One region of the Sporofaciens sp. SGI.106 genome, then DNA from elsewhere that is predicted to be linked to it. Evidence: predicted binding sites of a transcription regulator. Region 1 holds the regulator's gene; each other region holds the start of a gene.

Region 1 (3,289 bases):
ACTCCAGGGTAGTGCGCAGAAGCTTTTTCGCCAGATCTGTCGTCCCGATTCCGGAACCGATGACAACTGTATCTGCCCATCGGAGCAGGGAAATTAACTCTCTCTCATCGAACAAATCATAAGTCGTTATAATTGCTTCCGGAAGGAGCTGCTGAAGAATCATTCGATTTTCTTCTGCCGTGTAGATCTGCACCAGTCCGGCGCCTGTCATATATGCCGCATATGCATTCAGCCAGGCTGCTCCCGCCATCCCCTTACTGCCTGCAATCACAAGCAATCTTCCATAGGTTCCTTTATGGGAATCTTCCCTGCGCTCCGGCATCATTTTCTTAATATCCTTCTCCTCCAGGGCACAGACTGTATGAATATCCTCATCCAGGCATTCTGTATTGATACCGATATCCGTTACGATTACCTCACCGGCCATCTGCCGTCCCGGATCCATATAGAGCCCCAGTTTTCCCCTCTGAAAGGTTACTGTCACATCTGCATGAAATGCATGCCCCAGTATTCTTCCGTCTGCCGCACTGATTCCCGACGGCACATCCACGGCAAACCTGACTGCCTCTGCCTGATTCATCTCTTCAATCAACTCGCCATATCTTCCCTCTATATCTCTATTCAATCCTACGCCAAATAAGGCGTCTACTATGACACTATATTTTCCGGATTTCCATTCACTGACTGTTCCTCCTGCTTTTTCAAACAAATCCATCTGATACACTGTCTCCGGGGTCCTGCTCTCCATGCGTCCCGCCAGAACCGCCTTAACAGAATATCCTTTCTCCAGCAGCATCCTTGCAATCGCAAATCCATCTCCACCATTATTGCCGGAGCCACACACAATGCACACATCTGACAGATCTGTTTTTCGATCTTCCATAACTTCCACACAGGCTCTTGCTGCATGCTCCATCAGTTCCAGAGATGGAATCCCAAGATCACAGATGGTGTGGCGGTCCGCCTCCTTCATCTGATTTCCATCCGGTAAATATATCATATCTCTTTTCCTCCTCTTATTTTCAGCCTGACTATACGCAAAAGACGTGTAAAGAAAGCCTGCACAGCACAGACCGACATTACACGTCCCACTTTCGTTTCAAGACTCACTCTATTCTGTTTTATGCTCCTCGTTATATCGGCTGATATTATAGGATAACCTCATCAGACTCTCTGACAGATGAACATTTTCAACAATGACATGTTCCGGCAGATTCAAATCTGTATGAGCAAAGTTCCAGATTGCTCTGACTCCATGCTCTACCAGTTCATTTGCAACGTCAATCGCTTTTGCCTTCGGTATAGTAAGTGCGGCAATCTCAATATCATTTTTGCCTATAAACTCTCTCAATTCACTCATCATTCGAATCGGAACACCACGAATGGACACACCTGCAAGGGTAGGATTTACATCAAATATCCCTTTCAGAACAAATCCTCTCTTTTCAAATGCCGCATAATTTGCCAGAGCCTGTCCCAGGTTACCGGCTCCGATAATAATCATATTATGGTTCTTCTCAAGCCCCAGGATTTTCCCGATCTCCGTGTATAAATATTTTACATTATATCCGTATCCCTGTTGTCCAAATCCACCAAAATTATTCAGATCCTGTCGAATCTGGGATGCCGTCACCTTCATCTGCTTACTCAGCTCATTTGAGGAAATACGTTCTACACCATTTTCAAGCAACTCGCCCAAATAGCGATAGTATCTTGGAAGTCTTCGTATTACAGCCTGAGAAATTTCTCTTTCTTCCACTAGTCTCACCTTCCCGATTTGTTTCTCTTCATAATATTATATAGAATTGTCAACTCAAAGTCAAACTTTTAGTTGTATTTTGCATAAATTTCGTTATAATTATTGTGAGTAATACTAGGTTTAGGAGGTCATGCCATGATTTTATCATGCCATAACATCAAAAAAGCTTTTGGAGAAGAAGTCATTGTAAAACATGGCTCTTTTCATATAGAAGAACACGAAAAAGCAGCACTGGTGGGTCTCAATGGTGCCGGCAAATCCACGATTCTTAAGATGATCGTGGGGGAACTTTCCCTGGATGACGGTTCTGTCACTCTTGCCAAAGGAAAGACTCTCGGATATCTGTCCCAGCACCAGGAAGTCACTACCGGTCATACGATTTACGAAGAAGTAAAAACTGCCAAGGCAGATGTCATCGAGATGGAGCGTCAGATCCGCTCTATTGAAGAGGAATTATCATCTCTGTCCGGACAGGAGCTGGAAGACAGACTTACCACCTATCATCGGCTGACAGATACCTTTGAGCGGGAAAATGGATACGCTTACGAAAGCGAGATTACCGGAGTACTGAAAGGACTGGGATTTGAAGAGTCTGAATTTGGGAAACCGGTCGACACCCTCTCCGGCGGTCAGAAGACCCGTGTCGCGCTGGGTAAATTATTGCTGACACGCCCGGATGTCCTTCTTCTGGACGAGCCTACCAACCACCTGGATCTGAATTCTATTGCATGGCTGGAGACTTATCTTCTGAATTACCCGGGCGCCGTTCTCATTGTATCCCATGACCGTTATTTTCTGGACCGTGTCGTAACAAAGGTCATTGAAATCGAACTGGGAAATATCATGATGTTCCCCGGAAATTACACAGCCTTCGCACAGAAGAAACAGATGATCCGGGATGCCAGACTGAAAGAATATTTAAACCAGCAGCAGGAAATCAAACATCAGGAAGCCGTCATCGAAAAACTGCGCTCCTTCAATCGGGAAAAATCTATTAAGCGGGCAGAAAGCCGTGAAAAAATGCTGAACAAAATGACTCTGGTGGAGAAACCTGCAGAAATCCACAGTGAAATCCACCTGACACTTGAGCCTTCCTGTGTAAGCGGTAATGATGTACTCTCTGTAGAGAATTTGAGCAAATCCTTTCCGCCGCAGACATTATTTTCCAATATAAGCTTCGAGATTAAACGCGGGGAACACGTAGCAATAATCGGTGATAATGGAACGGGAAAGACCACACTGCTCAAGATACTGAATCAGGTACTTCCGGCAGACAGCGGTACATTTACCCTGGGAACGAACGTCAAAATCGGATATTACGACCAGGAGCATCACGTCCTTCACATGGACAAGACCATTTTTGAGGAAATATCCGATGATTACCCCTCTCTTACCAACACCCAGATTCGTAATATGCTGGCAGCATTTCTGTTTACAGGCGACGACGTCTTTAAACTGATCGGGGATTTGAGCGGTGGAGAAAGAGGTCGGGTATCTCTTGCAAAACTCATGCTCTCAGAAGCGAATTTT
Region 2 (3,289 bases), on a different contig from region 1:
CGTATGTTCCGCCGTTTGGTTCCGGAGCAACACTTTATGTTCGTCCGTACATGTTTGGTTCCAATCCGGTTATCGGTGTAAAACCTGCAGATGAGTACCAGTTCCGTGTATTCACCACACCGGTAGGACCATATTTCAAGGGCGGCGCAAAGCCGATTACCATTAGAGTGTGTGATTTTGACCGTGCAGCTCCGCATGGTACCGGCCATGTAAAGGCAGGACTTAATTATGCTATGAGCCTTCATGCAATCGTAGATGCTCACAAGCAGGGATATGATGAGAATATGTATCTGGATGCAGCTACCAGAACAAAGGTAGAAGAGACAGGCGGAGCAAACTTTATCTTTATTACAAAAGACAATAAAGTGGTAACACCGAAGTCCAGCACAATTCTTCCATCTATTACCAGACGTTCTCTGATGTATGTGGCAGAGAAATATCTTGGGCTGGAAGTGGAAGAGAGAGAAGTATACCTGGATGAAGTGAAAGACTTCGCAGAGTGCGGCCTGTGTGGTACAGCAGCCGTTATCTCACCGGTAGGAAAGATTGTTGATCATGGTACAGATATCTGCTTCCCAAGCGGAATGGAAGAGATGGGACCGACAATTAAGAAATTATATGATACACTGACCGGAATCCAGATGGGACGTATCGAAGCTCCAGAAGGATGGATTCATGTAGTTTGCTAGGATATGGAAGCAGGAAAACAGGAGCAGATGAAATACCGGCTGGCGGAAGCCATGAAGAAGTGTATGAAGGATACACCGGTGGAGCGAATCACGGTAAAGGAAATTGTTGAAACATGTGGGACAACGAGACAGACCTTTTACCGGAATTTTCAGGATAAATATGATCTGATCAACTGGTATTTTGATAAGATCCTCCAGGAATCCTTTGAGCATATGGGAGAGGGAAGAACCGTCTACGAGGGGCTTGTAAAGAAGTTTGAATTTATTTCGCAGGAGAGACTGTTCTTCCGTGCGGCTTTCAAATCTGATGAACAGAATTGTCTGAAGGATCATGATTTTCAGCTGATCACAGAATTCTACACGAATAAGATAGAATCGAAGTCCGGAAAGAAGATGACGGAAGAACTGAAATTTCTTCTGGAAATGTATTGTCAGGGATCGATTTATATGACAGTACAGTGGGTGCTTGGAAGAAAGAAGGCAACGCCTCAGGAGCTGGCCAGGTCGCTGGTGGAAGCGATGCCCATGGAGCTTGCCGGTGTTTTTCGAAGTTTGCATTTAATATAATGATGTCGCAGGCAACCGCCGAAGGCGCGAGGGAGTATCGCAAAATCACCAGTGATGATGTGACACTCTCTTTTTTATTATGCAAGTGACAGATTTGCTGTTTTGTAACTTTCCATTTACATGTGAGATTGTTAAAATATAGACATAGAAACTGATCGATATTAAAAAAAGGAGAGAACAAAAATGGCAAACAGAATTATGTTGAATGAAACTTCTTACCATGGTGCCGGAGCAATCAAGGAGATTGCTGCAGAAGCGAAAGCAAGAGCATTTCGCAAAGCGTTCGTATGCTCTGACCCTGATCTGATTAAGTTCGGAGTAACAGGTAAGGTAACAGATGTGTTGGACGAGGCAGGTCTTGCTTATGAGATTTATTCCGATATCAAGGCAAATCCGACTATCGAGAATGTACAGAATGGTGTTGCAGCATTCAAAAAAGCTGAGGCAGATTATATTATTGCAATCGGCGGCGGTTCTTCCATGGATACAGCAAAAGCAGTAGGAATCATTATTGCAAATCCGGAATTTGAAGATGTAAGAAGTCTCGAGGGTGTTGCACCGACAAAGAACCCATGTGTACCGATTATTGCAGTGCCGACAACAGCCGGAACAGCAGCAGAGGTTACGATTAATTACGTTATCACTGATGTTGAGAAGAAAAGAAAATTTGTGTGCGTAGACCCGCATGATATGCCGGTTATCGCAGTGGTTGACCCGGATATGATGTCTTCTATGCCAAAGGGACTGACAGCTTCTACAGGAATGGATGCTCTGACTCATGCGATCGAAGGATATACAACTAAGGGAGCATGGGAGATGACAGATATGTTCCATATCAAAGCAATTGAGATCATTTCCAAGTCCTTAAGCGGAGCAGTTGCCAACGAGAAAGAAGGTCGCGAGGGAATGGCATTGGGACAGTACATTGCAGGTATGGGATTCTCTAACGTAGGTCTTGGAATCGCACATTCCATGGCACATACTCTGGGAGCTGTTTATGATACACCACACGGTGTGGCATGTGCAATGATGCTTCCAATCGTAATGGAGTATAACGCTGAGTGCACCGGTGAGAAATATCGTGAGATTGCCAGAGCGATGGGAGTAAAAGGTGTGGACGAGATGTCTGTAGAAGAATACAGAAAGGCAGCAGTAGATGCTGTTCAGCAGCTTTCTGTTGATGTAGGAATCCCGACAAAACTGGAAGCATTAAAGGAGGAGGATTTACAGTTCCTTGCAGAATCCGCATTTGCAGATGCCTGTGCACCGGGAAATCCGAAAGACACAAGCGTAGAAGATTTGAAAGATTTATTTAGAAAACTGATGTAAAAATATATGAAAGGCGCAGCTTCGGTTGCGCTTTTTTCACTTATCTATTTTGCAATGCCCTTTTTACGTGGGATAATTACTTTTCTTACATTTAGCACGTATATTTTGGAGTTCCTTACGTGGAAAATCTCATTTTCTTCCATCTGACACGTAGTTTTCGGCTAACTCTACATGGAAAATTACTATTTTTTTTCTTTCACACGTAGCGTTTGTTATTTTTTACGTGGAAAAATGGCCTTTTTCTCATCTGACATGTATATACTAGTTTTTTCTACATGTAAATAATGAAAAATAAAACTTTGACACGTAATTATTGTGTAAAAGCTCGCTTTTTCAGCAAGCACAATACCACTTTTTAAAAAAATCAAATAAACACCATATAACAGTTGACAACAGTTATAAACTGTTATATACTGTTTACAACGAAGGAGGGGTAACATGAAGTTGATTATCAATAATTCTTCCATGCAGCCGATCTATGAACAGATTGTTACGCAGATGAAGTCGAAGATCATGCATGGGGAATTGCGGGAAGAAGAGATGCTCCCATCAGTTCGTACTTTAGCTAAAGAATTAAAGGTCAGTGCCCTGACCGTGAAGAAGGCATATGATGCTCTGGAGACGGAAGGATTTGTCGTTACCGTCCATGGCAAGGGAAGCTTTGTTACTCTGGCCAATCAGGAGTTGATGCTGGAGGAGAAGAA
Region 3 (3,289 bases), on a different contig from region 1:
CGTGCGCGCGGCATGGGGCGAACAGATAGGTCTTGCACCTGAAGATGCTACAATTGGAAAGATACTGGATGCCCTGAAACGTATGGGTGTGGATTATGTGTTTGATACCGTATTTTCAGCAGACCTGACGATTATGGAAGAGGGACATGAATTTGTACAGCGCTTTACCAGTGGCGAGCTTAAGAATCGTCCGATGTTCACTTCCTGCTGTCCGGGATGGATTCGCTTTATCAAGACTCAGTTCCCGCATCTGGTGAAATACCTGTCTTCCGCAAAATCACCGCAGCAGATGTTCGGTGCAGCTATGAAGACCTATTTTGCAGACAAACTGGGTGTGGCACCGGAGAAGATTTATACAATATCTGTGATGCCTTGCGTGGCAAAGAAGGGCGAGCGCGAGATGGAGCTGTTCTATGGTGAATATGCAGGACATGATATTGATGCGGTTATTACGACCAGAGAGCTGGTAAAAATGATTCGCTCTGCACATATCAGACCGGATACGCTTCAGGATATTGAGAGTGACAGACCAATGCAGGGAGGAACCGGAGCAGGTGTAATCTTCGGAGCTACCGGTGGTGTTATGGAGGCTGCACTTCGTTCTGCATACTTTATCATTAAAGGTGAGAATCCTCCGGCAGATGCTTTCCACGCTGTGAGAAGTCAGGGCTTCAATGAGAATGATGGTGTACAGGAAGCAAATTTCCAGATAAATGATATTACCGTAAGAACAGCGGTTGTCAGTGGTCTGGGTAATGCAAGAGCGCTTCTTCAGAAAATTGAGCGTGGAGAAGTACAGTATGACTTTGTTGAAGTAATGGCATGTCCGGGTGGCTGTGTCGGAGGAGGCGGTCAGCCAATCCATGACGGAGAAGAGCGGGCATTTGAACGCGGAAAGAACCTGTATTATCTGGATGAAAATTATGATATACGTTTCTCGCATGAGAATCCGGATGTATTGGAAATGTATGAAGAATATTTCGAAAAACCGTTATCTCATAAAGCGCATATGCTGTTGCACACCGAGCATGATGCAGAGGTAGTAAACTACGGTAAAGGTTTCTAAATAAGACTTGTTTAAAATAATAGAGTTGGATTGAACGAATATGGTCAGAGGTGATTACATCTGCAAGTTCAATCCAACTTTTTTTGTCATAATTCCACAATTGTTCAAAAGCACTTTGGCACGCTAAAAAAGAATGTTAAATATTTATCAAAAAGTTATTGACAAATAATTAACAATCGCTTATACTACGACCATAGCAAAGAAAAAACGGTTCACATTCATGAATTCCACAGGAGGAGAACACAATGGCAAAGAAAAAAGAGACAGTACCTCAGATCGTAGACAGCGTAGAAGCTCTTGAAGCAAAGATGAACGCGATGCGTGAAGCACAGAAGATATTTGCAACCTATACACAGGAGCAGGTAGATAAAATCTTCTTTGAGGCAGCTATGGCGGCAAATAAAATGAGAATCCCGCTTGCAAAACAGGCAGTAGAAGAAACAGGTCGTGGTATCGTAGAAGATAAAATTATCAAAAACCACTATGCAGCAGAGTATATTTACAATGCATATAAAAATACAAAGACATGTGGCGTAATTGAGGAAGACAGCGCATTCGGAATCAAGAAAATCGCAGAACCTATCGGTCTTGTGGCAGCAGTTATTCCTACAACGAACCCGACATCAACTGCTATTTTCAAAACGCTGATCTGTCTGAAGACCAGAAATGCAATCATCATCAGCCCTCATCCGGCAGCAAAGGCATGTACTATCGCAGCAGCAAAGGTTGTGCTGGATGCGGCAGTGAAAGCAGGTGCACCGGAAGGTATTATCGGCTGGATTGATGTTCCTTCTCTGGAACTGACAAATACAGTTATGAGAGAAGCGGATATTATTCTTGCAACCGGAGGTCCGGGAATGGTTAAGGCTGCTTATTCATCAGGTAAACCGGCACTGGGTGTTGGAGCCGGCAATACACCGGTTATTATCGATGACACAGCAGATGTAAGAATGGCTGTAAACTCCATAATCCATTCCAAGACATTTGACAATGGTATGATCTGTGCTTCTGAGCAGTCTGTAACTGTTCTGGACAGCGTATATGATCAGGCAAAGAAAGAATTTGAATATCGTGGATGTTATTTCTTGAAAAAAGGCGAGGAGCTTGATAAAGTTCGTAAGACCATCATTATCAATGGAGCCCTGAATAATAAGATTCCCGGAAAATCAGCATATGAAATTGCTAAACTTGCCGGTGTAGAGGTTCCGGAAAGCACAAAGATTCTGATTGGTGAAGTAGAGTCAGTAGATATTTCCGAGGAATTTGCACATGAGAAATTATCTCCGGTACTTGCAATGTATCGAGCAAAGACATTTGACGAGGCTCTTGCCAAGGCAGAGCAGCTGGTAGCGGATGGTGGATATGGACATACGGCATCATTGTACGTACACCCGGCAGAGAAGGAGAAGATTGCAAAGCATGCAGCAGCAATGAAAACCTGCCGTATTCTGATTAATACACCATCTTCCCACGGTGGAATTGGTGATTTATATAACTTTAAACTGGCACCGTCTCTTACCCTTGGATGCGGTTCCTGGGGTGGAAACTCTGTATCTGAGAACGTGGGCGTGAAACATCTGATTAACATTAAAACAGTTGCAGAGAGGAGAGAGAATATGCTGTGGTTCAGAACACCTGAGAAAGTTTACTTTAAGAAGGGCTGTATGCCGGTAGCACTGGATGAGCTTGGAACAGTGATGCATAAGAAGAAAGCGTTTATCGTAACAGATACCTTCCTTTATAAAAATGGTTATGTAGCTCCGATTGAGAAAAAACTGGACGAAATGGGAATTCAGCATACATGCTTCTATGAAGTGGCTCCGGACCCGACACTGCAGTGTGCAGAAAAAGGTGTAGATCAGATGAGAGCATTTGAGCCGGATACAATTATCGCACTGGGCGGTGGTTCTGCAATGGATGCAGCAAAGATCATGTGGGTAATGTATGAGCATCCGGAAGCAAACTTTGAAGACATGGCTATGGACTTCATGGATATTCGTAAGAGAGTATTTACCTTCCCGAAGATGGGAGAGAAGGCTTACTTCGTAGCAATTCCGACTTCTTCCGGTACAGGTTCTGAAGTAACACCATTTGCAATCATTACCGATGCAGAGACCGGAGTAAAATGGCCGATTGCTGATTACGAGCTTCTGCCGAACATGGCAATCGTAGATGTAGACAATATGATGACCCAGCCAAAGGGACTGACCAGCGCATCCGGTA

Evidence for each region. The regulator Rex, encoded in region 1, represses fermentation and respiration genes when NADH is low (regulators of the CRP and FNR family bind a similar motif). The targets are predictions, from matches to a motif close to ATTGTTAANTANTTAACAAT.
Region 2: fucO (lactaldehyde reductase) is a predicted target of Rex. The motif match lies at 1,384-1,403, and genes of this name have one in related genera.
Region 3: adhE (bifunctional acetaldehyde-CoA/alcohol dehydrogenase) is a predicted target of Rex. The motif match lies at 1,224-1,243, and genes of this name have one in related genera.

What each region holds. Positions count from the first base shown of each region.
Region 1 is NZ_JBNPMZ010000001.1:73,682-76,970, reverse strand. Features, by position in the region: gene ACQRCC_RS00330 (NAD(P)H-hydrate dehydratase) at 1-1,000, opposite strand, end outside; gene ACQRCC_RS00325 (redox-sensing transcriptional repressor Rex) at 1,112-1,759, opposite strand; gene ACQRCC_RS00320 (ABC-F family ATP-binding cassette domain-containing protein) at 1,895-3,289, shown strand, end outside.
Region 2 is NZ_JBNPMZ010000003.1:108,957-112,245, reverse strand. Features, by position in the region: partial or broken gene ACQRCC_RS03615 (branched-chain amino acid aminotransferase) at 1-689, shown strand, start outside; gene ACQRCC_RS03610 (TetR/AcrR family transcriptional regulator C-terminal domain-containing protein) at 693-1,256, shown strand; gene fucO (lactaldehyde reductase) at 1,440-2,585, shown strand; gene ACQRCC_RS03600 (GntR family transcriptional regulator) at 3,024-3,289, shown strand, end outside.
Region 3 is NZ_JBNPMZ010000007.1:68,073-71,361, reverse strand. Features, by position in the region: gene ACQRCC_RS07220 ([FeFe] hydrogenase, group A) at 1-1,066, shown strand, start outside; gene adhE (bifunctional acetaldehyde-CoA/alcohol dehydrogenase) at 1,312-3,289, shown strand, end outside.